DNA from 2 places in the Heyndrickxia sp. FSL K6-6286 genome. Region 2 is predicted to be linked to the other one. Evidence: riboswitches for the same ligand, from Rfam matches in the RefSeq annotation. Region 2 holds a riboswitch; the other holds the start of a gene.

Region 1 (15,892 bases), 1.7 Mb from region 2:
TTAAAGTTGGTCAATGTAACCCAATGCTTGCAAAATTCTTAATTGAGCAATACGGCGGTGCGGATGGAGAACTTGCTGCAGCACTTCGTTATTTAAACCAAAGATATACAATCCCGGATAAAGTTATAGGGTTACTAACAGATATTGGAACTGAGGAATTTGCTCATCTTGAAATGATTGCAACGATGGTGTACAAATTAACAAAGGATGCAACACCTGATCAAATGAAAGCAGCAGGTTTGGGTGCACATTATGCAGACCATGATAAAGCTCTTTATTATGAAAATGCTGCAGGAGTACCTTGGACAGCTGCACATATCCAAGCTAAAGGTGATCCCATTGCTGATTTATACGAAGATATTGCTGCGGAAGAAAAAGCTCGGGCGACTTATCAATGGATAATTAATATGAGTGATGATCCTGATATTAATGATACTTTAAGGTTTTTAAGGGAGCGTGAAGTAGTTCATTCTCAGCGATTCCGTGAGGCAGTTGAAATATTAAAAGAAGAAAGAGGAAAGAAAAAAATATTTTAAATATTTCATATTCCTCTATTTACTTTCATGGTATAAATTTATATTAAACTTTGCTTTCATGATTTCAAAAACTATATATCTAGAAGCCCAAGCATCATTTTTCCATAAATCTTTACTACGATCAACAATTTCACATCTTAATTCATGATACTCTTTTTCAGCTTTTTCTTTTTTATCATATAGCACCTTTGTCGCTCCGAATAATCCTATAGCAAGAAAAATAAATAGCAAATGTGTATTGTCTCCCACCAGAATAGAAAAGATCTCTGAAAATGAATACGAATATGGTTCAAGAATACGATAATATAAAAAATAAAGACATCCAAAACTGTAAAATACGCTAATTGTTAAAAGCAATATATGTTGCTGCTTTAAACGATCAAATTTTATTTTCCTGTTGACAAGATTTTGCAGCATTTGTTTTGTAGCTTGGTCAGTTTGCTTAAGTGATAAAATAGTAGATTCCATGGCAACTCCCCCTTTCAAATTCATTGTATGAACCAGTCCAAATAGGTATACCAAAAAAAGAGGTTCACTTAATTTTTAATTGAGGGGAAAGTCACCAATGCCATATTTTTAGGGTGATCGGATTGAGACTACCTTTCACCCTAATACACTTTAAACTTATTAAGGAAGATGAATTTCCAACACTTGGCCAACAATGATGCCATCATTCGATAGATCATTCCATTGTTTAATAAGATCTATCCCTGATTTGGAATGATAGTATTTTAACGCTATGCTATACAATGTTTCATTTGGTTGAACAGTGTGAAAAATAATTTTTTGGTCTTCGTTATTTGTCTGTGAATTGGTTTCAATATCTATTTTTTCGGCGACAGAATCATCTTGAGTCTCTTGTTCACCACTATTTTTATTTTCATTCGAGCCACTGTTATTGTATGTATTAGGTTGCTTGGCCTGTTTTTCTCCCGCTGACACAATCTCATAAGGAACCTCTTCCCCAGCCATTTTCGCACCTAAATCAAGAAAAAATGATTTTTTTAGTATAAATGTATATAGTGAAAAACTAATAATTGGTAATAAAATAAAAAAAGTTAAAAGTACTCTTAATAATGGGAAAGTCATTTTCCTTTTTTTCTTTTTTCTTTGTTTATTTCTTGAACCGTGTAATTCACTTCTAGTAGGTAGACGATGCACATCTTCATTTTCTTCTATATTCGTTTCATCCATCTTTATCTTTTCAATTTTCTTTCGATGGATCTCAATTGGATCTTTATATGGATCCGTCCTCATTTTTCATCACTTCCACTGCACTTTACTTAATTGTCTTGTTATTATATTTGATACTTAAACCAAGCAAAAAATCAACAATAAAATGCATGACGATTGTTGTCACAACATTATGGTCAGAAATCTCGTAAACCAAGCCCATCAAAAAACTTAAAACTACAATGTTTACGATCAAAAACCAATGTCCCCAGTACCGAATATGTGCAATTGCAAAAACGATACTAGCAATAACCATTCCGAAATTCGTTTGAATGACTCCTCTAAATAGGAGCTCCTCACTGAATGCAATGACTGCTGCTAAAAAAAGAATCTCAAGGAATGAGCGGTCTTTAAATATTTTTTCATTTACCCCACCATCGTCATAATAATGTTGAGGTAGAACTCTCATCAAAATAAGATCTAATATAACGATGATAATCCCACTGACAACTCCCAATGATAGGATAGATGAATTTACTTTAAATAAATGAAAAAACGATTGATAATCGTGAAATAAAAAAATAGACGAGATGATAGAAATTGTTAAGATTATCACTTGTGTAATATATAAATGGAAAGTTAGTTCCCGTTTCGACAACTGCTTTATTACATCTGATTGTTTGTTTTTTCTCATTATTTTTCGCCTCTCAGCAATAAATGACCTAGCATGGACTGCCAAGTTTTCTGTTGCTCCTCATTAATTGACTCTACTATTTCCATTTCAAACTCTTCCATCTGGATGCCACAATTATCACAACAGTTGTGAATCTGAAGGGTTTGGGTTTCATTAAAATACTCTAATATATCTTTTCGACGGCATGAGGTTGATTTTAACCATTTTATCATATCTTTCAGTTTTAATTGTTTATATTGAATCCTACTATCTCGGATTTTTTTCACTTTGTTAATCAATATAGACTGTTCTTCTGATAACTTACTATAATATATTAAAAAACGATGCTGTATTTCAGATAAGTTTAAAAGATCCACATGCTTTTTTCTTTCATCAGATAGATTATAAAACTGTTCTATTTGAGAATCAGTTGGCAGTTCTTGATCGAACATTTGTAATGGTAATAATTCATCCCCTGAAGCATATAAAAGAATGGCTATGCTCTGTTCTCCATCTCTACCTGCACGACCAATCTCCTGTAAATAAGACTCTAATTGATATGGCATATGAAAATGAATGACAAAGCGAATATTATCCTTATTTACCCCCATTCCAAATGCACTTGTTGCACAAATTATCTGTATCTGATCATGTAAAAATTGTTGCTGTATCAGTATTCTTTGCTCTTGCTCCATTCCCGCATGATAAGCTGCTATATTACCTATGCCCTCATTGCGAAGCAATTGAGCAATTTCTTCTGCTAGACGCTTACTTGAAAAATAGATAATGCCAGGCTTTTGTAGATGTTTAACCAAATATAAAAGTTTTTTAACCTTCATTTGATGGTTCCTAACTTTATCCACAGTTAATGAAATATTCGGGCGATCCACAGAGAATATTAATTGATTTACTCTTTTTAATCGCAAATATTTAATGATATCTTCACGTACTTCTTCTGTGGCTGTAGCAGTTAAAGCTAATGTAACCGGATTCCCAAGTAATGCTCGTACCTCATGTAAATTTAAATAATCTGGTCTAAAATCATGACCCCATTGTGAAATACAATGTGCTTCATCTACTACAAATAGAGTGATATTCAAATTCTTAATCTTTTCTAATACAAATTCATTTGTCAGCATTTCGGGTGAAATATAAATAAAACGATATAAATGTAATGTATTTAGTAATTTTTTTCGTTCTTGAAATGTAAGAAATGAATTCAATGCAATTACCTTTTTTTCTCCCATCATCCGAAATTGATCTACTTGATCCTGCATTAAGGACAATAATGGAGAGACGATTAAAACAGCACCTGTCATTAAATAACCCGGTAACTGATAACAAAGAGATTTTCCGGTACCTGTTGGCAATAATGCCAATGTATCCTTGCCGTTTAAAACCGAAGAAATGACATCCTCCTGCCCCGTACGAAATGAAGAAAAACCAAAATGATTATATAATTCATCAGTTAAGTTCATTGCCATTCCCCTTGTTTTTTGCTAATGCTAATCGAATTTGAAAATATGATACCTCTTGTATTACTTCTTTAATTGGCTTTAGCTTTTTTTTCCCTACGATTGCCGCTGTTTGAATAATTTCAGTTTCTAATTCCTTTGATAAATATGGTGAAACATCCAAATCTACTTGATTTAGCAAAATTTCAATTACATGGTCTTCAATTGTATTCGTTTTAAGTTTACGTAATATCGCTACTTCTTGAATCGAATGCCCGTTTTTTAATAATAAATAGGTTTCTTTCGTAGAATTTGTTAGAGGAACGGATTGATGGCTGTCTTTTATAAGCGAAAATAATAGCGGATATTCCGAATTATTCTGCAAAATTGTACCGAGCATAAAATGCAGTAAATGGATAAAACGATACCAATATTCCGTATACTCCATTCCGAAATATTCAGCGGATTGCTCTATCGTTAAGCCGACCTGTTGATTCCCTGTCAAACGAATGAGGAATAATTCCGGTTTTTCCGGAGGTTCCTGTTTAAAAATGGAAGATAACTCATGAAATAATTTTATACTTATCTCTTGTTTTGAAAATTGTGATTGCTTCAAAAAGGATTTAATCCAAATTTGTGTATCTGGATCCCTGACAATTGGATAGTATTTTTGTATATCATGAATTGAATTTGAAAGAACCTGAACAAATAATGTCAGCCGTCTCCAGAAAATGATTCCTACATCTTGGTATTTCAATCCGTTTAAGTATGAAGGAAATGTATCTTTTTCAAAAAAAACAGCTAATTCCTGACATCCTTTTTCAGAAAGGACGAACTTTAGTTCATCTTGTTGAGTAATGAATCCATTTTGATAAAGATCATGGATGATCTCATCAAATACATTCCGTTGTAGATTGGGAAAGGTTTGAAAAAAAACACCTAAATTAAATAAGTGAGCATCCTGAATCGTCTGAGATGACTTCTTACCTTTAAGTAAATGGTAAATGGAATAAACTGTACGTGCTCCTTCTATTCTTTGTAATTGAACTAATACGATAGCATGTAAAAACGTCATTATGTTTTTACCTCTTTGTCTTTTTATGTCTAATTTTATCATGAATGATAAAGCTATTGTTGATTATTTTTATGAACAAATTAAGAAACAGAAACTATCTATTGAAAAGTTGCTAGATGAGTTTTATTATTAGGATTGTATGAATAATAATGTTTCACATTTATATAGCTCCCAGATCAATGGGTATAGATAGATATTAGGAGGTCTTTTTTCATGCCAAAATATACAATAGTTGACCAGGATACATGTATTGCCTGCGGTGCCTGTGGTGCTGCTGCACCAGATATATATGATTATGATGACGAAGGAATTGCCTATGTGATTCTAGACAATAATAAAGGTGAAGTAGAGGTCCCTGAAATTTTAGAGGATGACCTTATTGATGCTTTCGAGGGATGTCCTACAGATTCAATCAAAATGGCTGATGAACCGTTTGATGGTGACCCACTTAAATTTGAATAATAATAAAAAAGCAAGTGCTAAAGCACTTGCTTTACGTATTTTTAAGGATAGTTTGTTTATTAATCCAATTTTGCATTTTTGAAAACAATAGCATAAATATAATAGCTACTAAAATACCTTTTACGAAATTAAACGGAAGAATTCCAGCAAGAATGTATTCTTTTACATTAGGTACTTGGAAATTCATTAAAGCTAGATATGCAGGTAGTATGACAAAATAATTTAATATACTCATCATTACTGCCATAGAAATCGTACCGACAAACAAAGCTAAAGTCATTCCTTTTTTCGTTTTCATTCGTTGGTATATATAATAAGTTGGAAGTACAAATAAAAGACCTGCAAAAAGATTAGCAATATGACCAATTGGAATCCCTGTTTCACTACCTGTCGTAAGGAAATCCAATAAATTTTTTATAAGTTCCACTAATAAGGCTCCGATAGGTCCGAAGATTAGTGCGGCGATCAATGCAGGTATATCGCTAAAATCTACGGTTAAATAATTCGGAAATGGCGGAATTGGAATTTTTATCAACATGATGACATACGCTAAACTACTTAATACCGCAATACTTACAAATGATTTTAAACCTAATTTTTTCATACTTTCTCTCTCCTTATGAGATCCATCTCTTGTCAGAAGAAAGTTGCCTATTTTTGAGCATAAATAAACCCTCAAGGAAAGAACCTTGAGGGAGAAAAAGGCATGCTCAATAAGCGTTCAAAACCTGCATTTTTTGAACGCTAAGAGACTGTCTATCGAAGGGTTACCCTTTATAGACTGCTCTAGGCACCTCCATCTTCTCCCATCCAGACTGTACTGTCGGCTTTGGAATCACACCAAATCCTGCCTTATTATTCTAAGGCTCGCGGGCTAAAAGCATGTATGAGCTTTATTACCGCCGGTCGGGATTTTCACCCTGCCCCGAAGATGAATCGTATTTTTTTTACATTTTAAATTATATCCCATCACGATACAATAGGGAAGTAAAATGATTCTAAAAAGTTTTTTTAAAGGATCCATTTCTTAAACATCGTTGCTATTTAAGTAAAGTTATAACAAGAAAATATCAACTGATGATCGCTAACGTTGAAAAATCAGCATCACTATAGGAAACTCTAGAATTCTTTATTGCGAGTAAAATCCGATAAATGTGCCTTTACAAAAGCAATAAACTATACGAAAACAGCCTTTTTATCATTAAGATGGATTGCTTTTCGATTATTATGTATGCTTAATGACGATTTTTTGCTTAGTATGAATTAAATCCTTGTTAGAAATATTATTCCATGACAGTAATTGATCAATTGTTACATCAAATTTCCTAGATATTTTACTTAATGTATCCCCTGATTGAACGATATACATTTCCTCTTTATCATTGTTAGATGATAAGAAGTTATCTACATAAATTGGTTGACCTTTTTCTATCGATTGATTACCAATAATTTCTGCTAAAAAATGTGTAATAATGACCTTTCGATCAGCGATCGGTTTTGCAGTCAGATTTAGTGTTAATTGTTCTTCCTTTTGTTTTTCTTTTTGTACTTCCTGTAAATTACCTGCCACATCAATGACACGGTAAGGATCATGATTCAGCGCAAATACAAATTGTCCTATCTCTCCTTCACCAAATACAGTAAATGGATCGATTGCATTTACTTTGTCAATGGTCCATTCGCCTTTATGAATTTCAAAATGAAGGTGAACTCCAGTGGAATTACCTGTATTACCCATTTTTCCGATTTCATCACCTTTTCCAACAATTTGTCCTTCAGCTACCATCCGATTTTGCAAATGAGCATAAACGGTCTCAAAACCATTGTCATGATGGATAAAAATAACATTCCCATATGATGGAGAATAGTATGACCGAATGACTTTTCCTCCTTCTACAGCATAAACAGCTGATTGATATTCCCCAGCAATATCCAAACCTTTATGGATGCCACTTCTAGAATCAAATACATCCGAAATTTCCCCTTCTGCAGGAAAGTACCAATCGTCCGTATTTTCATATATATTTATTTCGGCAGCTTGCACTCTTCCGCCTAAAATAAGCATGCTTACACATAAAGCCATGATCGCTACAATTAACATTCTTTTTAAATAATCAAGCATAATTTTCCTCCTCGGATAAACAAACTCTTGCTTAAACTTATATGACTGCTTGTATATTTTTAGAACATATTGTCAAAATCAAGTTTGCTAGAGCGAATCTTATTTTATGCTAAATCAAAGCTTTTATTCAAAACAAAAAACTGATACTTTTAAAAAAAACTATTGTTACGCACAAAAAAAAAGAGGCATTCTATATTTGAGAATGCCTCTTAATTATTATCTTTTTATAGTATATTTATTGGGGGAAATTGGTACCTTAATTGGTTTAGAAAAATCGAATTTCTCCCATTTCATTGGGGAAACATTTTTAAAGAATACCTCTTTATATCCAAAGCTTTTCGCTGTTAACAAAATCCCATCTAGCATTAATTGGTAATCCTCATTACCTTGTGAAAAATCAAGTAACTTATTGAATTCGATATTAAGACTTTTATCATGATTTTCTGTCGCTTTCAGATAAATCTGATTTGGAATGATTGGTTGGTAAAAATCATTTGGTGCTTTTTTCATATTTTCTATAGCGGAATTAAAAGAATTGTATTCCAAATCTGAAGGTACTAAAAGTTTCATACCATTTGTTTGATAGGAGAAATACCCAACATTCACTAACGGCGATACCTTATAAGGTTTTAATAATCCGATATTATTTAATTGGATTGGATCCCCATTTTCATCAGAATAATCAACTTCTTTAATATGATTTAGAAACGAAAAACTGTATTGTAAAATACGAGTTAAATTTTGTTCTACATATTCTGGAACTTTCTTCACCTGTTCCTTAGGAACGGTAATGTGGAGTTTCTTCTCATTTTGAATATATTGTACTTTCCCAGGAATATTGGGTAAACTAGCAAACCCCCATTGTTCTAGTGGTAAGGCTTCAGCAGTTTGCAAATAATTAGTAAACCAATCAATATCCGATTTGGAAACCTCCACACTTATTGGTACTAGGATAGCGTCTTTCGTAAAAACTCCATAGGTAAACATATCATTTTGTTGCAAATCTTGTTCATATATCGCTAGCGTGCTTTTCTCATTAATCGTACGTGTAGAAAACTCACTAACTATTCCTTCATCTGGACTGGCATCTCTTTTCTCTGAGTAAGAAAACTGCGAATTATGTTCAATATTTTGCTGATCTTGGTCTATGATTACTTTATTTTCTATTGATTCTTTTTTAGTATCGATTGTAGATTTCGCTATTTCATTAGGATTAGATTGCTTGAAGGAAGATGATATTAACACAACAATGATAGCAAAAGTGGCAATGATGACGGACGGAATCATTAGCATTTTCTTTTTACTTTGTTTTTTTTCTACTTTATATTTTATATTTCTGTAAATTTCCTCAGGACTCCGTTGATCACTCATTTTTGGCATATTCATCAAAAGATTTTTTATATATTCTTCTTCATTTTCAAACTCAGCCATACCGTTGTACTCCCCCTTCCTGACCCTTTTCTACCATCATTTCTCGCAAGATTTTCAGTGTACGATGTTGTGTAATTTTCACTTTACTTTCAGACCATCCAAGTATTTCTGCCGTTTCTGCAATCGTTAATTCATTAAAATAGCGCATAATAATCACCATTTTTTGATCTTGAGTACAATGATCCAAACACTCATATAATTTTCTCATATCATCACTTTGAATAATTATTTCTTCAGGTAAGGCAGACGAATCTTTTAATTGGCTGCGATTCCAGTCAAACGTATCGAATAATTTTTTTTTCCAACTTTTTTGCTTACGAAAATAATCAATTGCTACATTTCGAGCAATGGAAAATAACCACGTTTTTTCTGAGCTTTTTCCTTCAAAATTTTGATACGCTTTTAATACTCTAATATATACCTCTTGAACTAAGTCCTCAGCTAGTTCACGACTTTTTACCATATAAAATAAGAATTGAAAAAGATCGCGATGATATCTTTGATGTAAATCATTGAAAACGGAGTCCATTCATCTCCCTCCTCCGTTATATATTTAGTCGTTATCAATAAGGATAAGTTTCAATTAATTTCGAAAACTATTCCCTTTATGAGTTTATACTACCAAAATCCGAAAAAAAAAGCGCTACATTTTATAGCGCTTTTTTGTCATAATATTTTTATTATGATATTTTCAGTGCTTGTTTCTCATGAAACAAGATTTCTCGGCAGCATTCATCAATCATTATTCATTTACTTAGGTAAAAAGAAGGAAAATGTCGTCCCTTGTCCAACCTTGCTTTTAACAGTTATATTTCCATCATGGGCTTCTACAATATTTTTAGCAATTGCTAATCCTAACCCTGTACCAGATTTACCACGTGTTCTCGCCTTATCCGCCTTATAGAATCGTTCAAAAACAAATGGAATATCTTCTTCAGGTATCCCAGAACCATTATCTTCGACATTAATCTGGAACCCTTTATTGGTTTCCTCAAACTTTACTTTGACATTCCCATTCTCTGGTGTATGTCTGATTGCATTATCGATTAAATTTGTTAAAACTTGTTCAATGCGGTCTGAATCAATGAAAAACGTTTCTCTAGTAGATTGTATTTCACAGCTTAAATGGACATGGTTTTCCTTTGCTAAACCATTAAATTTATTCGTTACTCTTTCAATAAATGTGTGAATCGGTATGTCATCTTTTACTAAGGAAATATGACCTGCTTCCATTCTAGCTAAATCTAATAGTTCATTAACAAGTCTACCTATTCTTAATGTTTCATCGTAAATAATTTTTGCAAATTCCTTTTTCTCTTCATCAGATGCAGCGATATCGTCAATGATCGCCTCACTATATCCTTGCAGCATTGCTACAGGCGTTCTTAACTCATGTGATACATTGGCTATAAAATCGTCTCGAAGCTTATCTAATCGCCTTTCTTCTGTCATATCACGAATGACTACTACTGCCCCTCTTACACTCTCTTGATTATAGAGGGGGCTAACTATGATAACATAGGTCCTACCTTGAATCGTAATTTCACCTGTTTGCTCCATTTCAGTTTCAAGAACCTTTTGTAATAGCAATTCCTCTGGAGCTAAAAATGTTTCATCTTCACCTTGTTCATAAAACCATTGTTGAAGAAATTTTTCAGCAGGTGGATTTGTTATTAATATCGTTCCATCACGATTCAATGTTAAGACTCCATCTGCCATACTACTTAAAATACTTCTAAGCTGTTCCTTTTCTTGATTTAAAGCATTTATATTAAACTTTAGTTGTTTTCCCATTTGATTGAAAGCAGTAGCTAACTCCCCAATTTCATCATGGGTTAATATCGGCACCTTTTTATCAAATTTACCTTTAGTAATTTCAAAAACTGCTTCACGCATTTTTCTTAATGGAGCTGCTATTCTAGTTGATAAAAAGAACGCAAAACCAGTAGTTAATATAATAGCAATTCCAGCTGCTAATAATATGAGCCTTGTTGTTTGTTTTGTCGTTTCTTGCAAAATATCTAACGACCGATAAATAAAAATAGCCCCATTGCTATTGTCAGTTACATGTAATGGAACAGCAGCAACGATCACATTTTCATATCTATTATTCGTGTTGTTACTCGGGGCAGCAAATTCTTTTCTTTTACTCTTCCCATTATTAAATACTGCTGAAAATTCCGGATCGTTTAAAATTGTACTCGGAGGTATTTTATCCTTCGCATGAATATTTGGAGAATAATAAACATTATCCTTGCTGTATGCAATCATTACTTTCATTGATCGATCGACGAATTCCAGAGCCAACTCTTTTCCAAGATCATCACCAGAATGTGTCTCCACAATATTAGCTACTTTATGAGCTGTATTAGATAAATCTTTTTCAATCTGCCCTACATGGTAGTTCTCGAAAAACTCAAGCAATAGAATCGTTAGTATAAAAAGAACGAAACATACTAAAAATAAAATCGTTAGCCAGAGTTTTCCGACAACACTTCGCCATAATCTCATTCCGTGGTAACCTCAAATTTATATCCGACACCCCAAACCGTGACAATCATCTTAGCCGCTTGTTCTGACACACGATTTAGTTTTTCACGAAGTCTTTTTACATGTGTATCGACTGTACGTAGATCACCGAAAAATTCATAATGCCAAACTTCTTTTAATAAGTGCTCTCGATCAAATACCTTATCTGGTGATTTAGCGAGGAAATATAATAATTCATATTCCTTTGGAGTTAAGTTTACTTCTTTACCATCGGCACTAACTCGGTGTGCATCATTATCAATAGTAAGATGAGGAAAAACGATCATATCCTTCGTTTTTGTATCTGTATTTAAAAAGCTTGTAGAAGATGATCTTCTTAGTAAAGCTTTTACACGTAAAACCACTTCTCTAGGACTGAATGGTTTTACAATATAATCATCTGTACCAACTTCAAATCCTTCTACACGGTTTGCTTCTTCCCCTTTTGCTGTAAGCATTATGACAGGAGTAGCTTTTTTTTCACGTAGTTCTTTACAAACATCTATCCCATTTTTACCTGGCATCATCAAATCTAGCAGAATACAATCATAATCATTAGTTAAAGCCATTTCTAATGCTGACTCACCATCTCCTGCTTCTTCGATATAATAGTTTTCTCTCTCAAGATACATTCTCAATAATCTACGAATTCTATCTTCATCATCTACGACTAAAATTCTTGCTTCAAAATCCATTTTTAATCCCCCTATCATAGACTATCATTCAAATTCTTTACTCATAATAAATTATATATGAAAAAAGAAAATGAATCTTGTATTGTCATTACTTTCTTAAAAAAGCCTCCACAAAAGTGAAGGCTTTTTTGTTTTGACTCTTTTCTCAAACATTGTTGCATTTAAGTATTGTTTAAATTAGTAAAAATAGGTGGAAGACCAATAAGTCTTCCTTCCTTTGAGAAAAGAGGTACAAACTTCATAAAAACGTTGAGCCCATTAATTATTGTAATATCCAATATAAGGGCTTATAAAAAAGCAACAAACTTTACGAAAATTTTTATATGTCCTAATAATTAATTGGATGCATATGAATGAAGACCTGCTATTACAAGGTTAACAGCTACTAGATTAAACATAATAATAGCAAAACCAACAACTGCTAGCCATGCAGATTTTTCACCATGCCAGCCTTTTGATAAACGTAAATGTAAAAATGCTGCATAGAATAACCAAGTAACAAGAGCCCATACCTCTTTTGGATCCCAGCCCCACGGACGACTCCAGGCAATCTGGGCCCAAATCATGGCAAAGATCAAACCACCTAAAGTAAATACAGGAAAACCAATAATTACTGAACGGTAGCTAATTTCATCAACAAAATCTAATTTCAAATTTTTAGTCAGTGGCTTTAATAGTGCGCCAATTCGTTTTCTTGCAATGACTCTTACGAGTAAGTAAATAATAATACCAGAAATAAGTGACCAAATAACTGTATTCAATTTCACTGCATTTACAATACCAGGCACATTAAATAGTGGTTTGAATCGATCCGGTGTTTGCAATTCACCTTCATGAGGTCCAATCAATGCTGGTAGCTCATATTTCAATCCAGTCTGTTCAACACCTTTTTTATCCACCCAATTAAATGTGGCTTCATAATGACCTGCTTTAAAAATAACCGAACAAATGACAAAACCTAAAACTGCAATTAGCGAAAACATTACTAGTTCTAAAAGAAATGTTCGAGCAGACTTTTTAGATTGATCAATGCATTTAACTAAATAGATTAATCCTGCAGCAAAACTAATGGCCAATATCGCCTCTCCTGCTGCAACGGTTGTAACATGTATGTATAACCAATGGCTTTTTAATGATGGCACTAATGGATTCAGTTCTCCTGGGAACATGCTTGCAAATGCTATAACAAGTAATGCAATTGGTAATGCAAACAACCCAAGGACTGGAGTTTTATAAATAAAGTTGATCACAATAAATGCTGCTACTAGCATCATACCAAAGAACGTTACAAATTCAAACATATTACTAACTGGTGCATGACCAGATGCAATCCATCGAAGGATAAAGTAACCTAATTGAGCAATAAAGCCAATTATAGAGACAATTACTGCAATCGTCCCCCAACGATTCGGCTTTTCTTCATTCCCATGAATCTTTTTTTGCCTAATTGCTCCTCCGAAGAAAAAAGTGCCTAATAAATATAGAATAAAAGCTGCATATAATAAATTACTACTAATCTTAACTAATTCAGACAAATTCGCCCCTCCTTAATGTTTGTCTTTTTTCTTATCCTGCTGATCTACTGGTTCAGGAACATTTGTACCTTGTAAAATATACTTAATTTCGTTCTTTATGCCATACCAATTTTTGTTGGTGTGTGCAGCAACTAGAACTTCACCATTCACACGCCTAATCCATATTCTACGATGATTCCAGTACATGCCTTGAACGACACCTATCATAAAAATAAGTCCACCGAGAGCTAATATCCAAAGGGTTAAATCTTTTCGAACGGTTAGAATTGTTGCATTACGAGTATCGATTGATGAAAATGCAATTTTATAATCATTTTCACCTAATGGTTCTTGATTTAATTTTATTCCAATTAAACTAACTTCACCTTTTGGATGTTCAGGTGAAATCATATTAAATAAGAATGCAGGATTATTAGGTACAGAAGTTTTCGTTTGTGGTTCTCCTTCTTTAGAAATCCCACTAAAATCAGGATAATAACCCATTAGTTCTACTTTATACCCATTTTTCAAATCATAAACATCTTTCGGGTTATATAAATCAATTTTAAATTCACCCAATGATTGTCCATTCTTTTTATTTTGTAATTTAAACGACATTGCTTTTAGTTCATCAAGGGTGTAACTCATTTGATATAGTCGGTAATGCTCCATTTTCAAAGGATCATTTACACGTATTGAGTAATCCTTTACCTTTTTTAACTTATCCGATTCCCCTGCTATACCACCATCTTCACGTTTATAGAGAGTTACGTTCGTTTGGAAATTTTTCGCCACTGTACCTACACGATCTAATGCTTGATTAAACTTTTCTTTATCTTTGTTTTTATCATATGTTTCTAAAATAAATTTTTTGTTTTCTAGAACATATTGCGAATGTGTACCAGGGATTACCTTCTTTTCTCCTTCACGTAGCTTTAATGTTTCATCCACATACATGCCGGGGACGGAGCGTAACAATGCACCTATAAGAAAAATAATAAGACCAATATGATTGACGTAAGGACCCCATCTAGAAAAACGTCCTTTTTCTGCTAGAATACTTCCATCTTCTTCCCGGATCTTGTATCTTTTTGCTTTAAGATTTTGTTTAATTAAATCAAAATGATTATCTGTAAGTTCTACTTCTGATCTGATATATAATCGCTGACGTTTTAAAAATCCCTCATGTCGACCAATTTTTTGAGTTTTCAATGCTCGATGTAGTGGAATAAAGCGATCCAAACTACAAATAACAAGTGAAACGCCAATACTTGCAACTAATAACAAATACCACCATGAACTATAAAGATCTTGGAAGCCTAATTTGAACCATAATTCTCCAAACCAACCATATTCATCCTTATAATATTGTTCAGGGGTTAGTGAATTTATGTATTCTTCTTGCGGAAGGATCGTTCCGAGAGCACTTGCAATTAATGTTATAACGATTAACCATACTCCAACCTTAACTGATGAGAAAAAATTCCATATCTTATCTACAATTGTTTTATTATACGTTTGCGATCTGCGAGCACTACCTTCATAGCGCATGTCATGAAGTTTTTCCTGCTTAGCTTCATCTGTTAATGCTCTACCACAGGATTCACAAAGAATCGTACCAATAGGATTAACGTGACCACATACACATTTTATTTCTTTCATGATAAAACTCCTTAAGGTTTAATACTCTCCATTAAGTTTTGGATATTCTCTTTGGACATCGTTGTTTCTACTATTTTCTTTATTGTTCCACTTGAATCAATAAAAAATGATGTGGGTATTGGATCTATGCCATATGCATTCTGTACATCCTTACTCTTATCTACTAGTACAGGGAAATTTAAATCATAGCTTTTTATAAACTTATTAATTAAGAAATTGGATTCTCCAACATTTGCGGCTAGAATTTCAACTCCTTGCTGTTTATACTCTTTATACAAATCTACCATGTATGGCATCTCTTCTTTACAGGGCCCACACCAAGTTCCCCAAAAGTTTAAGAATACCCCCTTGCCTTTGTAATCGGATAATCGATGTTTCTGGCCATTCATATCTTGCAAAACAAAATCAGGGGCCTTATCGCCAACTTTCAAAGCCTTGCGACTATCCTTTGTTAAATTATTGTATAAAGCATAGGATACCGCAGCTATTAGAACGACTAGTATGATCGTTCGTATAACGAGCCTTTGCTTTTTCTTTTGTGACATTTCGTAACCTCCAATCGAAAT
Region 2 (15,892 bases):
CGAATAAGGATCATCTAACTCTCCTGCTTTTTTTACTGTAGAAGGGAAAACGAGAATCTCATCGGTGATTCCACCCTGTGTCGCAAGAAGTCGGATTCCATCCACAATAATTCCATCTTTATTTTTCTCTACTAGATGTAGTGCCACATTGGCATCCTTTTGCTCGTGCTGTGCCTTGGCACGATTTACTTGTGGGTGGATTAATGTATGTGTTAAGCTAATATCATTTTCCCTAGCATATTCATAGTAATTTTTCGCATTTTCTACAAGGAGTGGATCCCCTTCGGAAAAGAAATCATAGGCTGCTCCCATTGCCATCACTTCAGCATTTAAATAGTCTGGGGAACGTCCCATCATTCCTCCTGATACCTTTGCCCACTCTGTTATTGCTTCACGTCTAGCGATTAAATCATCAATACTTTTTGGCTGCAGGAAGGTCATTCCTACTTGTTCCCCACTGCTAGGAGAGGTGTAAAGCATTTTATCGGCCTTTTCATATTGAAGATCATATAGCTTCGCCATCGATTGGATGACATTTTTAAAGGCAGGGTGCGCCGTTACATCCTTCACCCTTTCCCCATGTATATAAACATTGTTATTTGCTTTTTGTAAACGTTCGATATATTGCTTTCCTGTTTTTGCTGGCATATATCATTCCTCCTTTATGATTTCTTTTTTCCAAATTGTGGAATATGATGGTCACTTAAAGCGACATGTATGACCTGTGTTTCTGTATAAAAGTCAAAGGCATAATGTCCACCTTCACGTCCCATTCCACTATATTTACTTCCGCCAAAGGGAATCCTTAGGTCACGAACATTTTGTGAATTAATCCAAAGCATACCTGCATCAACGGCTTGAGCCACACGGTGTCCTCGCTTTAAATCATTCGTCCATACATACCCTGCCAAACCGTATTTTGTATCATTGGCAAGCTTGATGACTTCTTCTTCATCCTTAAATTTCATCACTGCCATCACAGGTCCGAAAATTTCCTCTTGGGCAACCTTCATCTGATTTTTTACATTGAGAAGCAATGTTGGAGGGACAAAATTACCTTTTTCAAACGCAGATGGAACCTCACCACTATACAGCTCTGCTCCTTCTTCTTTTGCAATCTGGATATATTTCTTTACATTATTAAAATGCTCGACATGAATAAGCGGTCCTACTTCCGTTTGCGGATCTAATGGATCGCCGACAACAATATTTGGAATTCTTTCTTTTAATGCATCAACAAATTTTTCATAGATTGATTCCTGAATAAATAATCTTGAATTTGCTGTACATCTCTCACCATTGAAGGAAAAGATCCCCCATGTTGCCGCATCTAGTGCCCGTTCGAAATCGGCATCATCAAAAACAATAATTGGTGATTTCCCACCTAGTTCTGCGGATACACGTTTCAATGTATCTGCACCGTTTTTAATAATTTCCGAGCCAGTGGTTGTTTCCCCGGTAAATGAAATCAGCTTCACATCGGGATGGGCAACAAGTCCGGCACCCGCAGTTTCTCCAAAACCATGAACAACATTGAATACCCCTTTCGGAAGCTCTGCCTTATCAATGATTTCGGCCAAACGATTGGCTGTTATTGGGGACCATTCACCAGGCTTTAATACAACCGTATTTCCCGTTGCTAATGCCGGTGCAATTTTCCATGTTTCAAGCATGAACGGTGCATTCCATGGTGTAATTAGACCGGCAACACCAACAGGCTTATGAATGGTATAATTAATAAATTCTCCATCTACCTGGTACGCCTCACCAACTAAACGGTTCGATACCATTTCTGCATAAAAACGAAAGTTCTGTGCAGCTCGTGCTACCATATTTTTTGTTTGGCTGATTGGAAGTCCTGTATCCAATGATTCTAAAGGAGCAATCTCTTCTATATGTTGATCAATAAGGTCGGCAATTTTATGGATATATTTCAGACGCTCACTAACCTTTAACTGACCCCATTCCCCATGAAATGCACGGTTCGCCGCTGCAACTGCTTTTTCAACATCTGCAACATCTCCTTCTGCCACATGGTTAATGATTTCATTTGTAAAAGGATTGATATTTTCAAAGGTTTTTCCTGATGTCGCATTTACAAATTCGCCATTTATATATAACTGAATATCTTTCATGGAAACATTCACACCTTCCTTAGGCACTTAATTGGTAGTTATCTCATCAGATAACGCTACATGCTGTTTTAAAATGTCACGAATTTCATTTTGTAGCTCCTGAGTTGGCAAATCCATCGGCATCCGTAATACCGGTTCGATTTTCCCCATCATTCCAAGTGCTGCTTTAAGTGGGGCTGGGTTGGTATCCTTAAAAAGAACATCATTTAGTTCCATTAAATCAAAATGAAGATCTAAAGCTTTATCTATTTCACCAGCCTTCCATGTGTTGTACAAATCTGCTATTTTTTTCGGAACCACATTGGCTGTTGCACTAATATGACCTGCTCCGCCAATTGCCAGCATCGGATAACAAAGTAATTCAATACCGGAGTAAAGGAGAAAATCCCGACCGCATTTCAATAACACACGATTGACATGTTCAAAGTCTTTATTTGATTCTTTTACACCGATAATATTCGGACAATCTTCACTAAGTCTGGCAAGTGTATCGACATGGAGATTCGTTGCTGTTCTTCCGGGGATGTTATACACAATGATCGGTATATCTACTGAGTCTGCCACTGCTTTAAAATGCTTATATAGGGCATGTTGTGATGGCTTATTATAGTAGGGGACAATTACAAGGGCTGCATCAGCACCCATTTCCTGTGCTGTTTTCGTTAAATATAGGGTTTCTTGATGATTGGTTGAGCCTGTACCTGGTGCAAAGGGAACTCTGCCATTTATTTTCTTTTTAGCCGTTTCCATTACACGAACGCGCTCTTCAATGGTCAATGAACTCGGTTCACCTGTTGTTCCTGTAACTGAAATAGCATGTGTGCCACTAGCAATATGCCAATCTATAAGATTTTCAAAGGAAGAAATATCAATTGTATAATCATGATGAAAAGGGGTAACGATCGGCGCTATGGATCCTCTTAGTTTTTGTTTTGCATCATCAAGCATTGTCATTTATACACACTCCTTATCATTTCATGTTTTTTAAAGGCTGTTTTCAGATCGATTGTTGCTTTTAAAAAGCCAAGTGCTCGCTTTTACACCAGTCCTTATGGAGATCGCCATTCTTTTCACAGTGAAATGAATCGTGTAGCGATTTTCTTACTTACCAGCAACAATGTTTGAGAATAGAGCCTTTTAAAATGAAAGCACTTACATATCGAATGTAACATGTGTTAAAATATATTTAAAATATTTAAAATATTTGTTTTTCATACAAAAATAATATGCATCAGTTCTTCCTTTCTTCTTAGATGAGGAATGCTCAGCAAAATGAATGTAAGGAGGCCTAGAATGGATATTCGCCAATTACAATATTTTTCAACCATCGTTGAAGAAGGGCAAATCACTCGTGCAGCCAAGAAACTTCATATGTCCCAACCTCCTTTAAGTCACCAATTAAAGCTTTTAGAGGAGGAATTAGGAGTCAAATTATTCGAACGAAACGGGAAAATATTGGAGCTTACTAATCCCGGAAAAGTCCTATATCAACAAGCACAAAAGCTGATTCAACAACTGGAAAACACGATTAATGAGGTAAAGGAAACGGAAGAGGGATTAAGAGGAGTTCTTGCCCTAGGAGCATCAAAATCATGCTTTTCATACTTTCCTGAAAGAATACAAGCCTTCCTAAAAAAATATCCACTCGTCAAGATTCATTTAAGAGAGGGAGATTCATTTGTCATTGGTGAACAGATAAAAAATAATGAAATCGATTTAGGCGTGATCCGCTTACCGATGGAATTAAGTGATTTTTCCTATCGACACTTATCAAAGGATCCTTATGTCGCTGTTTTTCCTAAGGAATGGGTCAATAAAGAGCAGGCATCCATTTCTATGAGTCTCCTAAAAGACATTCCATTACTACTCTTGCATCGAATTAAAGGTTTAGGACAATATGAATTAATTTTAAATGAATGTAGACGACATGGCTTTGAGCCAAATATTGTTTGTGAATGCCCGGATGTGACAATGATTCTCTCCCTCGTTTCGAAAGGAGTCGGGGCGACAATCATCCCTAAATATTCACTACTATCCTTTCAAACTACCAATATACGGGTTCTGTCTATAAGTGATACCGAGATCATGGCTGAATCTGCATTAATCTGGAGCAAGGACCGTTATTTAACGAAAAGCGCCAAATATTTTATTGAGATGTTTGAATAGGAATTGTTCATTAGCATACGGTAGAGTGAAATTGGAAGTGCGCATTTTCCATCCTAATCTTGGATGTATGACTTAGGATATATGGCGGGGGATGAATTTTGCTGAAATGTTGTAGAGTGTAAAACGTAGGAATACGAAAGACCGGGTAATGATTTTCCTTCCATAAAGACCTTGGTAAAAGCCCTACTGCCGGCTTTTACAGCATATAAAGGGGATCAGTGTTCTTATATATTGTGTAGCTCTTTTCTCAGTGGACTGAAGGAGGCTCGCGTTCTTCAACCTATATTTTTTAGTTTAACTTTACCTAATGAATAATAATGTTTGAGAAAAGAGCATAAGAAGACAAAGCTCCTTTTCTGAACTTTGTCTCTGAAATGAAAATCATTATTTTTTGTTATTGAGGAAAAGATAGACGAGTACCGCTCCTATTCCACATCCTGCTATCACAATGGCCATTGGCACTGCAGTATGGCTTCCACCTAGTCCTACAAGTGGTGCGACAATCGCTCCAAGAATAAAAGGTAATAAGCCAAGGATTGCCGAGGCACTTCCAGCAGTTTCACTTTGATTTTGCATAGCTAATGAAAAGGATGTTGTACCAACCATCCCCACACTGGATACAACAATAAACAATGATGGAATAACCGCATATAACCCAGCATCCAGAAGAACAACGAGTAGTAAGATGACACCACCTATTGCACATAAGCTAATCCCGATAATAAACAGCTTTAGCTCTGAAACTCTGCCAGCTAGGCGGCCAGTCAATTGAGAAGCAATAATAATTCCCACACCATTAATCGCAAAAATAACACTAAACATTTGCGGTGAAACCCCAAATATATCTTGTAAAACAAATGGTGATCCAGAAATATATCCAAACATTGCTGCGGATACAAGCCCTTGTGAGAAGGCATAGCCCATAAACTGTCGATCAGTTATGATTAGATGAAAAGTGGAGAATGTTTGTTTTAATCCTCCTGGTGATCGCCTTTCACGTGGTAATGTTTCTTTTAATCCAAAGGAAACCGCTAACCACATTAAAATTCCGATGACAAAAAGAACAAAAAAGACTCCACGCCACGTAACAAAATGAAGCAGCTGTCCTCCAGCAATCGGTGCAAGAATTGGAGCAGCCCCATTAACAAGCATTAATAAAGCGAAAAATTTCGTAAGTTCAGTGCCGGAATACATATCTCTTACCGACGCTCGAGAAATAACAATTCCGGCTGCGCCAGTTGCCCCTTGAATAAAACGTAAGAAAATGAGCATCCAGATTGATGTACTGTAAGCGCAAAGAATAGATGCTACAGAATATAAAATAAGTGCGATTAATAACGGCTTCTTTCGTCCACGAACATCACTTAAAGGACCAACTAAAAGCTGACCAAGCGCCAACCCGATGAGGCAAGCAGTTAAACTAAGCTGTGCAACCGATGTATTCGTATGTAGTTCTTCGGTGAGCTTAGGCAATGCTGGTAAATACATATCTATCGATAGTGGACCGAAGGCAGAAAGGGCACCTAATACAAAAGCGATCCATAATCTGCGTGACTTAGCCATCGATGGTGAATGGATAAGTTCCTTTTCCATATTCATCTCCTCCTTCCCCTTTCAATCATATGAACCTTCAAATATATAAGTATAAATTTTACCATAAACATTTAACATGCATCTACTCCAATTTTACGATACAGTACTTAGTTGTTTTCTATTGGAATATCAAAAGTGATTTTTAGCAAAAGGGTGTATGAATCGGTATTTTCATCCTTCACGTGATCAAACACTCGCTTTGGTTACCTTGGGCACGCTTTTTTCTTCTTCACGGTAATCTATCGTTCCCTTTTGTTACCTTGCACACACATTTTTACCTTTTACGGTAATCTATCGTTCCCTTTCGTTACCCTGCACTCGCTTTTTCCCCATCTACGGTAATCATTTGCTCCCTTTTGTTACCTTGCACACGCTTTTTCCTTCCTCATGGTAATCTATCGCTCACTTTCGTTACCCTGCACACACATTTTTCTCCTTTTCGGTAATCTATCGCTCACTTTTGTTACCTTGCACACACATTTTTACCCTTCACGGTAATCTATCATTCGTTTTCGTTACCTTACACTCACTTTTTCTCCCTTCAGGGTAATCTACCGCTCGCTTCGGGTAGCGCTTATTGATTCAAACTTTATTTCAACTACAAAGTTTGAGAAAAGAGCCTATCAAAAAAAAAGAATGATCCCTGATGAAATGGAGATCATTCTATCTGTTACATGTATTGTTTTAACCCTGCTAAAACTGAACAGGCATGTTCTCTTGTTCAAGTTTCTTAAAGGTATATCCTTGATTTTTCAAGTAGTTTAATAGTTCAGGCAAATGATTGATCGTCTCCGTGCGGTCATGCATAAGAATAACAGGAGGGATATTCTTTGCCACTAAGTTTTCAACTTGTTGAATGACATCATTGACATATCGGCTATCCCGATACTTCCAATCTCTACTGTCTACATTCCAATCCCATAAAATAAAGCCTTGATTATGTACTGCTGTTTTATATTCTGGCTTCATATATGGATGGCTTCCGTAGGGAGTTCTGATAAGATGAGTAGTGATTCCGGCTAGTTTTTCTAAAGTTTGATTGGCTGTAACCATTTCACTAACTACTGTATCCTTAGATACATATATTTTCTTCACATCATGTGTAACACCATGTAGACCGATTGAGAACCCACGTTGAATGGCATTTTGTACCTCTGTAGGAAATCTCCTCATATTTGGTTCCAACCAAAAGAATGTAGCTTCAGCTTGATATTGATCTAATATATTCATTAAATCTCCCATTCTATTTGAGGGACCATCATCAAATGTTAAATACACCACTTTACCTTCAGAAGGTTTTACTAATGGGAGAGTTGGATTGATTATATTATTCTTCTTATCAACGGATGCGGAGGACGTTTCGTTTTTCGATGAAGTATCTGCTTCTTCTTGTTTCTTCTCTTTTTCCGGATTCTTCGCTACTTGTTTTTGCTCTTGAGTAGTCGATTCTTTCTTTTCTTGTTCTGTCTTCGTATCTACTATTTCTTTCTCCTGCTTTTTCTCTTGCTCTTTTTTAACTGGTTGATTTGCCTTTTGACTTTTTTCGACCTTTTTTACTAGTTTATGCTCTTCTTCGACTGAATCTTCATTTTGAGATTGAGACTTTGCAACGACTTCTGCTGCTTTTGCTGTTGGATCTGAAACTTGTTGACTATGAATCTTAAAACCGATTATTACGAAAGAAACTAGCATAACCAAACCAATTAAACTAATTTTCCCTCTCCTATTTAACTTCTTCTTCATCTTTATGCACCGTCCCCCCTGATGTAATATATTTGTTATATAGAGTATAAAATTTACCAGGGAATAAATGGTGACAAAGAAGTTACAATTTTCGACTTTTATTGATAGACAGGCTATAAATTTATAAATTAACAATTAAAATCTTTTGATTGATAATCAGTTTTATTGATTAGAATAAACCGGTTCAAATATTGGACCAACCTTTGACTAAGCTGTTCTCGTTCTTTTACGCACCAATAATAGTCTACTTCAACTAAATAATCACTTTTAGCAATTTCTAAATTTAAAAAAGGGGGTCAGACCCCAAAATACAATGTTTAGATTCGAAAAGCTTGATCTAATCACCATATTTCATGTGGGGTCTGACCCCCTTAAATGGTTATTCTATTATTTTGGATAGGTTTGCCATTTCGATGGCGGAGACGGCTGCGTCCCAGCCTTTGTTTCCTGCTTTTGTTCCAGCTCGTTCGATGGCTTGTTCGATTGTATCTGTTGTTAAGACACCGAATATGACTGGGATTCCTGTATTTAATGAAATGGCTGCTATGCCTTTGGCTGCTTCATTACAAACATAATCAAAGTGTGGGGTTGATCCTCTTATTACCGTTCCGAGAGTGATGATCGCATCATATTTATTTGATTTAGCCATTTTTTGTGCAATGAATGGAATTTCAAATGCACCTGGCACCCATGCTATTTGAATATCTTCTTCATCCACCCCATGTCTTTTTAATGCGTCTAAAGCACCCCCTAATAATTTACCTGTGATAAATTCATTAAATCTTCCTACTACAATACCAACTTTCAATCCTGTTCCAACTAAATTCCCTTCAAATGTATAGCTCATTTTTATTCCTCCTAATGTTGTTTATTTTACGCGGATATTGCTTTCTATTTCTTTTCGATAACGAATCAGGTCGTGAATCGTTACCAATTTCAATTGAAATTCATCCGCTATCTTACGCAATTCCTGTACCCTTGCCATCGTGCCATCTTCATTTATGACCTCACAAATTACACCAGCTGGTGAAGCACCTGCGAGCTTTGCAAAATCAACGGCTGCTTCCGTATGTCCCGGTCTTGTTAAGACGCCACCTTCCTTCGCAATTAATGGAAAGATATGACCAGGACGTTTAAAATCGCTGGACACCGAGGTACTGTTACTAAGCTCTCTAATCGTCGTTGATCGTTCATATGCAGAAATCCCAGTAGTTGTAGAGTTGTGATCAACACTGATAGTAAAGGCAGTACCAAAATGGTCTGTGTTATCTGTGGTCATCGGTGCTAATTCGAGACGATTAGCTATTTTTTCATCGACGGGAGCACAAACTAGTCCTTTACCCTGTGTAATCATAAAGTTAATCACATCAGGAGTTGCCTTTTCAGCTAGAGCGACAAAGTCTCCTTCATTTTCTCGATCCTCATCATCACAAACGATGATCACTTTTCCTGCCCTTAGCTCATCTAATGCTTCTTCAATGGAATCAAACATGATTTCTCCTCCTTATATAAACCCATTTTCTTTTAACATTTCATTCGTAATCATTGTTTTCCTAGAATGGTTCGAATCACGAAAATGAAGGAAATGCTCCATATACTTGCCTAGCATATCGCACTCAATATTTACCACATCTCCGATTTTCTTTTCAGACAAAATCGTTTCTGATAAGGTGTGAGGGATTAAAGAAATAACAAAGGATTGATCGTGTATTTCAAATACAGTAAGGCTTGTTCCGTCTATGGCAACAGATCCTTTATGAATGATGTATTTCAATCGTTCTTTAGTTGTTTCAATCTCATAATAGCGAGCATTATCCGCTTGCCAGATTCGCTTAATCATTCCTGTTTCATCTACATGTCCTGAGACGAAATGACCCCCAAATCTACCATTAGCAGCCATGGCACGTTCCAAATTCACCTTCGAACCTTGCTTCAGCCCTACTAGGCTAGTCGACTGAAACGTTTCGGGCATTACATCCAGATGGAAGCTTTCTTTCGTAAAAGTTGTCACCGTTAAACAGACTCCATTGACAGAAATACTATCTCCGATATGCATATCCTCTATAATCTTTTTAGCTGTAATCTCTAATTTCATCGCATGACCCGACTTTCTCATGCTCCTAATCATTCCTATTTCCTCAATAATTCCAGTAAACAAATGTTGCCACCTCCTTACATAGCTTTTGAGATGATTCGAATATCGCTACCTATTTTCTTCACTTCATTAATCTCTAGATCCAACGCCTCATGTATTTCAGATACTCCCTCGCCAGCAAATGAAGTGGGTGCCATTCGGCCTCCAATTAGTTTAGGTGCAATATACGTAATCACTTGTTGAAATGCCCGCTCCTTTAGGAAGCTACCAAGGACTTCGGCTCCTCCCTCAACAAATAGTGATGTTATGCCCATCTCTGCTATCTTTTTTAGCAACGGCTTTATCTCTATCGTTGGAGAATCCATCTGGATCAAATGAACATTTCTATTTTTATATAAATCCATCTCTTCTTTTTTTACATTTGAACCGGTGACAATCCATGTTTCTACCAGTCCATCAGAAACAATTTTCGAATCAATCGGAGTCCGTAAATTTGTATCTAAAACAAATCTGACTGGGCTTTTTCCTCCACCTGCTTGCCTTGTTGTTAAACTCGGATTATCTTTAATAATCGTGTTAACCCCAACAAGAATAGCATCATGAGTATGCCTAAAATAATGAACATCCTCCCGCGCCTCACTACTTGTAATCCACTTGCTTTTGCCTTCTTTTGTAGCTATTTTTCCATCCAGACTAATGGCGGACTTCAAAGTGACAAAAGGTAGTCCTGTTTGAATAAAATGTGTGAACACCTGATTGATTTGGCTCGCATCTTCGCTTAACACGCCAACTTCAACCTGTAACCCTGCATCTTGAAGCCGCTCAATCCCTTTACCTGAAATCTTTGGATTCGGATCAGCCATTGCGATGACCACCCTTTTCACTCCAGATTTAATCACTAAATCTGCACAAGGTGGAGTTTTACCAAAATGACAACAAGGCTCTAAAGTGACATACATCGTAGCCCCTTTCGCATGATCTCCTGCCATGCGAATCGCATGTACCTCAGCATGCGGCTCCCCCGCCTTCAAGTGAGCACCCATTCCCACAATTTGATTATTTTTCAGGATTACCGCACCTACTGCAGGATTTGGTGTCGTTTGTCCATTTGTACTCATTGCAAGGTTAAGGGCGAGTTTCATATAATAATGATCATTCATTCTACATTCTCCTTACAAAAAGTATTTGATGTCATACAACGGGACAAATAAAAAACCCTGAAGAATGATTCTTCAGGGTTTAAAAATGAGAATAGAAAAATAAAGGTATATATGAAACCTTTCCTATCCTTATTTATGTATAGCAAATAAAGGTTTTGCCCACAGCAAAAAAACCTTATTTTCCAATCATCAACAAAGAAAGGGAAAGACTTTTCGAACTTACCCAATTTCTTTTTTCCTTCTCCCATCCAGACTATAACTGTCGGCTCTGGAGTTGCACCAGATCCACCGTTTAACAAATGTTAACCGGGTCACGGACTAAGAAACATGACTGTTTCATCACCGCCGGTAGGGAATTTCACCCTGCCCCGAAGGATACTATTTAATTAGTGCTTATTATATCGCTAAAATAAAATAAATCAAACATTTTGTTTTAAAAAAATTATACTGGTTATATTTTATGCAGGAAAATCAATTAACCCTCTTGCTTACCATCCAAAAATAAAAACTCCCAACTGGCAAAAAAATTGTGAAATGATTTAAATCTTTATAATAAAACTTTAGATGCTTTCTTAGATAAATAATCAATTATGAAAAGCGCACCTAAAGACTCCTTTCAACTATTCCACTTAATGAGGAAAATTCAATAATCGAAAGAACTTGGTACGATTCAGCGAAATGGATCTAAGCTGCCCCGCATAATGTTCGTTGGTCTAAGTATCGACATTCTCCCATATAATTCATTGAAATTAGACTAAAATGATGGGAGGAGAATGTGTATGGATAATCAAGATACAAATCCGCGAGAAAACTATCCAGAACAGAATCATCCTCAGCAAAAACAAGCACTAAGAAGTACCTATCAATGGAATATAGACCTTCCAGCTAAACTCCACTCTCAAACTGTGGGTAAACGGGGACCAATATTAAAACAAGATAATATTGAACATGAAACATTACAAACATTTATTCATGAAAAGATTAAAGAAAGACCCGTGCACGTTAAGGGATGGGGTGCTTTTGGTCAATTTGAAACGTTATATTCTATGTCAAATTATACATCCCTTTCATTTTTACAACAGCCAGGAACAAGGGTGCCAGTATTTGTACGGTTCTCACTTGCCGTCAGCACCAAAGGAACACCTGATACATCAAGAAATGTACGGGGCTTTTCCACAAAATTTTATACAGAAGAGGGCATTTTTGATCTTATTTGTAACCACATTCCAGTATTTTCTGTACGTGATACCATTCGTTTCCCTGAAGCAATTAAGGCATTTCTTCCTTCACCAAAAAACAACTTAATAAACCCAAGCCGTTACTGGAATTTTGTTGCAAGAGCACCTGAGTCGTTATTATTTACACTTCTTGTATACTCTAATCTAGGTACAGTTAAAAGTCTGCGTCATTTACCTGGTTTTAGTGTAAACACGTATGTTTGGAAAAATGCTGAAGGAAAGCGACATTATGTTAAGTATACTTGGTCACCACTGGCGGGTCAGCAGTACATTCGGAATGATGAAGCAGTGAAATTAGCAGGGGAAAATCCTGATATTGCTGGGCAGGATTTATATAATGCGATTGAAAGAGGAGAACAAGTAGAATATGGATTGTATGTCCAAGTGATTGATCCAGATAAAGCGACAGGACTTCCATACGATCCATTAGACGCTACGAAGATTTGGGATCAGCAACAATTTCCGTTTCATCCTGTCGGTCGCATGGTATTAAACAAAAATCCAGATAACTACATGGAGCAAGTTGAAAAAGCGGCCTTTTCACCATCGAATTTACTGAATGGTGTTGAATTATCCGATGATAAAATGTTACAAGGACGTGCCAATGTTTACTGGGATTCTCAACGTAATCGTATTGGTTCAGATTTCCGAAATGTCCCAGTAAACAACCAGGCAGATTGGTGGCCAGGTGATTTAGTTACTAGCGGTAATGGTCGATTGGTTGAAGGTATTCTTCAACGATCTGACCTTGAAAAACACGATGATTTTACACAAGCTGGACTTTTTTATGAATCTCTTTCCGAGGATCAACAAAATGATTTAATTGAAAATATGGCACCAGGATTAGGAACGGTTTCATCCGATGTGTATAATCTTGTATTACAATATATGAATAGTGCATCCAATGATTTAGCAATTAAACTGAACAAATCTGTAACGATGAAACGAGAGGGATGAAGATTTATTTGAAATAGTTAATGTTACCTTTTATTCAACATCATTCCGCTAATTTCATGCTTTTTGTTTTTTTAAGCTCATTTTCTAAAAATTGTATTCGATTATTCTCTGGATACATAGTTGAAGACACGATATGAAGATACATCCTGCTACAAAGTCATACAAATAATAAAACAGCCCCTCTCCATTCGATTAGAAGGTGCTGTTATTTTTTTCGAAAAAACTTTATTTACTTATGATACGGTTCAGCATAACGATCTGCAACAAGAATCACCAATTCCCTCATTATTTGTGTACTTTATTATATTCTCCTAGATGTATTTTTAATTAGGTTAATTTCCATTTTTATGGCCAAAAAAAGAGTTATATTATGGTAATATAACCCTTCTAATAAATTATAGGAATATCTCTATTCATGAAACTATATTTTCATTACTTCATTCATTTCTAAATTACTCTTAGCAACTATCTTGACCAAATAACTTTACTATCCAAGCTTTTTATCCATTGAGGAGAATTTTTATTAGAAACTTCTATAAGCTGTCCAACCTTAAACAAGTTCATTTCATTATTATTTTTCATTACTTCAATTATTTCAACAGCTGCAGCGTAATATTCTTCATATAACGGGTCTCCAATCTCCAAACCATTATCTGTTTCATACATTGTATCTATTTTACATAAAACTTCTACACCATCATTAAAGTAAAAATAGAATTTAGTTGCATTTGGAAATTGAGAAATAAATTTTGTAAAATCATTCCCATTACTCATAAAAATAAACCTCCTAAAGAACGAGTACAATACGGGCTCCTGTTTTTGGGTAACATATAAGTGTAATCCCAGAAATGGCAGTTACACTATTTATCAAGTAAAACTTCTACTTCTTTAAAAGTGTCATTAACCTTAAAATCACGATACTTTTCTATCTACATTTAATAGCAAATTCCAAAGACTATTGCTATTTTTCATCTCGCTTATTTGCTCTATTTTCTTATCTTCATTTATTAGTATTCCGTAAGGCACCGTTGTAATCGAATAGAGCCTCATCAATTTATTTGAGCGCAAATAAATCATGTCTTCACTAACATGGTTGACTATGAGATTATCCTCATGCTGTTCATCCGTATTTACTAAAACTAAATTAATAGAGTAATGTCGTTTTATATTTCTTAACTCAGGTAATAATGATTTACAAGTTGGACAATTTGTATTAATAAATAGCAATAAAGTACTATGATTACTAAATAATTCAGTTGATATTACTTTCTCTCCCTTATGATTATATTCTCTAAAAGCAGGAGCAATTTGATCAAGCTGAAGTGTACCAATTTTTATGCCATTAACACTTTCGATTTTACGGATAAATGCTCCTATATATCTAGCAAGGAAAAAAATTAATACTAGTTGTCCTAAAGAAAGTATAATGAGCGTAATCAATGAGATATTATAAATTGTGGACAAGTTGATTCCTCCTATCATTCAATCACTTTATATATTCTCTTTGAATGAACTACAAACAATCTAGTTTCCTTTATTATTGCAATAAATATCAGTACATTAACTGAACATAGACTAAAAAACAGTTTGAAAAAGAAGTTAATGATTAATGGTGAATCATTAAAAAAAGGAATAAATGCAAAACCTATAATAAACATATTTCTTATCACTATTCCGTAATTTAGCTCTTGATTCTCTAAAAAGCTTCCACAACCACAATTTATCTCCGTATTCCCCCGGATCAGATTGATGACAACGGCAGAAGTATAAATTAATATAATTACAGTTAAGAGCGAAACACTAAATATATTTACTGAAAAAAAGTAAAATAAAATGGCAATCATTAATTCCGAAACAACCATTAAAAACAAAAAATAAGTGATGAAACGTTTAGGTAAGAGTTTATATTGAAAAATGGATATTTTGTGTTTATTCCAGTTTTTTATTTTATCAAATGCCGTTGTTATAAATAGGAATGCTAGAGTGACTTGAATCATGTAGACTATGTAACTCACAAAACCAAACCTTCCTTCTCATAAAGTTGTGATTGCGATGTGTACATTTCGTAATACTGCCCTCTATAACTTAATAAATCTGAATGACTGCCACGCTCAATAATTTCTCCGTTTTTCATAACAAGAATTTCGTCGGCCAAATACGCTGTTCCAAGTCTATGAGTGATAAAAATCATTGATTTATCTGGCGTTTGTTTAAACAATTGCTGTAATATTTCTATTTCAGAGATTGGGTCTAAACTTGAAGTCGGTTCATCCAGAATAATTAGATCTGTTTCCCTAAATAATGATCTTGATAAAGCTAATTTCTGCCATTGGCCTCCTGAGAGTTCAAGTCCTCCATCAAAAAGCCTTCCTAATATAGTTTCATACTGTTTTGGAAATTTTTCCACTTTCGAATGAATACCTGTCCGAATAGCTGCCAATTGAATTTCTTCAGCATTCTCGATGTTATTTATATTTCCAAATCCTATATTCTCCTTTACAGTAAAATTGTATTTTTCATAATCCTGAAAAAGGACAGAGATTTTTTTATGAAATGAGTTTTTATTAATCTGATTCATATCCATTCCATTTATCGAAATCATTCCCGTACTTACTTCATATAATCCTGAAATACATTTAGTTAATGTTGTTTTTCCAGAACCATTTTCACCGATAATGGCAATTTTCTTTCCCAATGGAATATCTATAGAAATATTTTGAATAGCAGGTTTCAATTCATCTGGATAAGTAAAAGCTAAATCTCTTATTTGAATGGCTTCAATATGATTAATGACTGATCCATGAT

Evidence for each region. Region 2 has a riboswitch for FMN ahead of ribD (bifunctional diaminohydroxyphosphoribosylaminopyrimidine deaminase/5-amino-6-(5-phosphoribosylamino)uracil reductase RibD). Riboswitches for the same ligand answer to the same signal wherever they lie in the genome.
Region 1: linked by a shared signal. The riboswitch ahead of MHI39_RS10465 (ECF transporter S component) and the one ahead of ribD (bifunctional diaminohydroxyphosphoribosylaminopyrimidine deaminase/5-amino-6-(5-phosphoribosylamino)uracil reductase RibD) in region 2 are both predicted to bind FMN.

What each region holds. Positions count from the first base shown of each region.
Region 1 is NZ_CP152029.1:2,069,604-2,085,495, reverse strand. Features, by position in the region: gene MHI39_RS10500 (manganese catalase family protein) at 1-536, shown strand, start outside; gene MHI39_RS10495 (YpbF family protein) at 552-1,004, opposite strand; gene MHI39_RS10490 (LysM domain-containing protein) at 1,164-1,793, opposite strand; gene MHI39_RS10485 (CPBP family intramembrane glutamic endopeptidase) at 1,816-2,403, opposite strand; gene MHI39_RS10480 (ATP-dependent DNA helicase RecQ) at 2,403-3,860, opposite strand; gene MHI39_RS10475 (helix-turn-helix domain-containing protein) at 3,847-4,911, opposite strand; gene MHI39_RS10470 (ferredoxin) at 5,125-5,373, shown strand; gene MHI39_RS10465 (ECF transporter S component) at 5,405-5,977, opposite strand; FMN riboswitch at 6,168-6,310, opposite strand; gene MHI39_RS10460 (M23 family metallopeptidase) at 6,599-7,495, opposite strand; gene MHI39_RS10455 (hypothetical protein) at 7,712-8,926, opposite strand; gene sigX (RNA polymerase sigma factor SigX) at 8,919-9,455, opposite strand; gene MHI39_RS10445 (ATP-binding protein) at 9,677-11,437, opposite strand; gene MHI39_RS10440 (response regulator transcription factor) at 11,434-12,150, opposite strand; gene ccsB (c-type cytochrome biogenesis protein CcsB) at 12,486-13,685, opposite strand; gene MHI39_RS10430 (cytochrome c biogenesis protein ResB) at 13,698-15,326, opposite strand; gene resA (thiol-disulfide oxidoreductase ResA) at 15,338-15,871, opposite strand.
Region 2 is NZ_CP152029.1:3,802,153-3,818,044, forward strand. Features, by position in the region: gene hpaB (4-hydroxyphenylacetate 3-monooxygenase, oxygenase component) at 1-648, opposite strand, end outside; gene hpaE (5-carboxymethyl-2-hydroxymuconate semialdehyde dehydrogenase) at 663-2,135, opposite strand; gene hpaI (2,4-dihydroxyhept-2-ene-1,7-dioic acid aldolase) at 2,163-3,089, opposite strand; gene MHI39_RS19195 (LysR family transcriptional regulator) at 3,429-4,301, shown strand; gene MHI39_RS19200 (Bcr/CflA family multidrug efflux MFS transporter) at 4,686-5,900, opposite strand; gene MHI39_RS19205 (polysaccharide deacetylase family protein) at 6,588-7,637, opposite strand; gene ribE (6,7-dimethyl-8-ribityllumazine synthase) at 8,017-8,484, opposite strand; partial or broken gene ribB (3,4-dihydroxy-2-butanone-4-phosphate synthase) at 8,533-9,129, opposite strand; gene ribE (riboflavin synthase) at 9,142-9,795, opposite strand; gene ribD (bifunctional diaminohydroxyphosphoribosylaminopyrimidine deaminase/5-amino-6-(5-phosphoribosylamino)uracil reductase RibD) at 9,810-10,892, opposite strand; FMN riboswitch at 11,125-11,272, opposite strand; gene MHI39_RS19230 (catalase) at 11,672-13,087, shown strand; gene MHI39_RS19235 (hypothetical protein) at 13,553-13,861, opposite strand; gene MHI39_RS19240 (thioredoxin-like domain-containing protein) at 14,000-14,551, opposite strand; gene MHI39_RS19245 (MauE/DoxX family redox-associated membrane protein) at 14,566-15,102, opposite strand; gene MHI39_RS19250 (ABC transporter ATP-binding protein) at 15,099-15,892, opposite strand, start outside.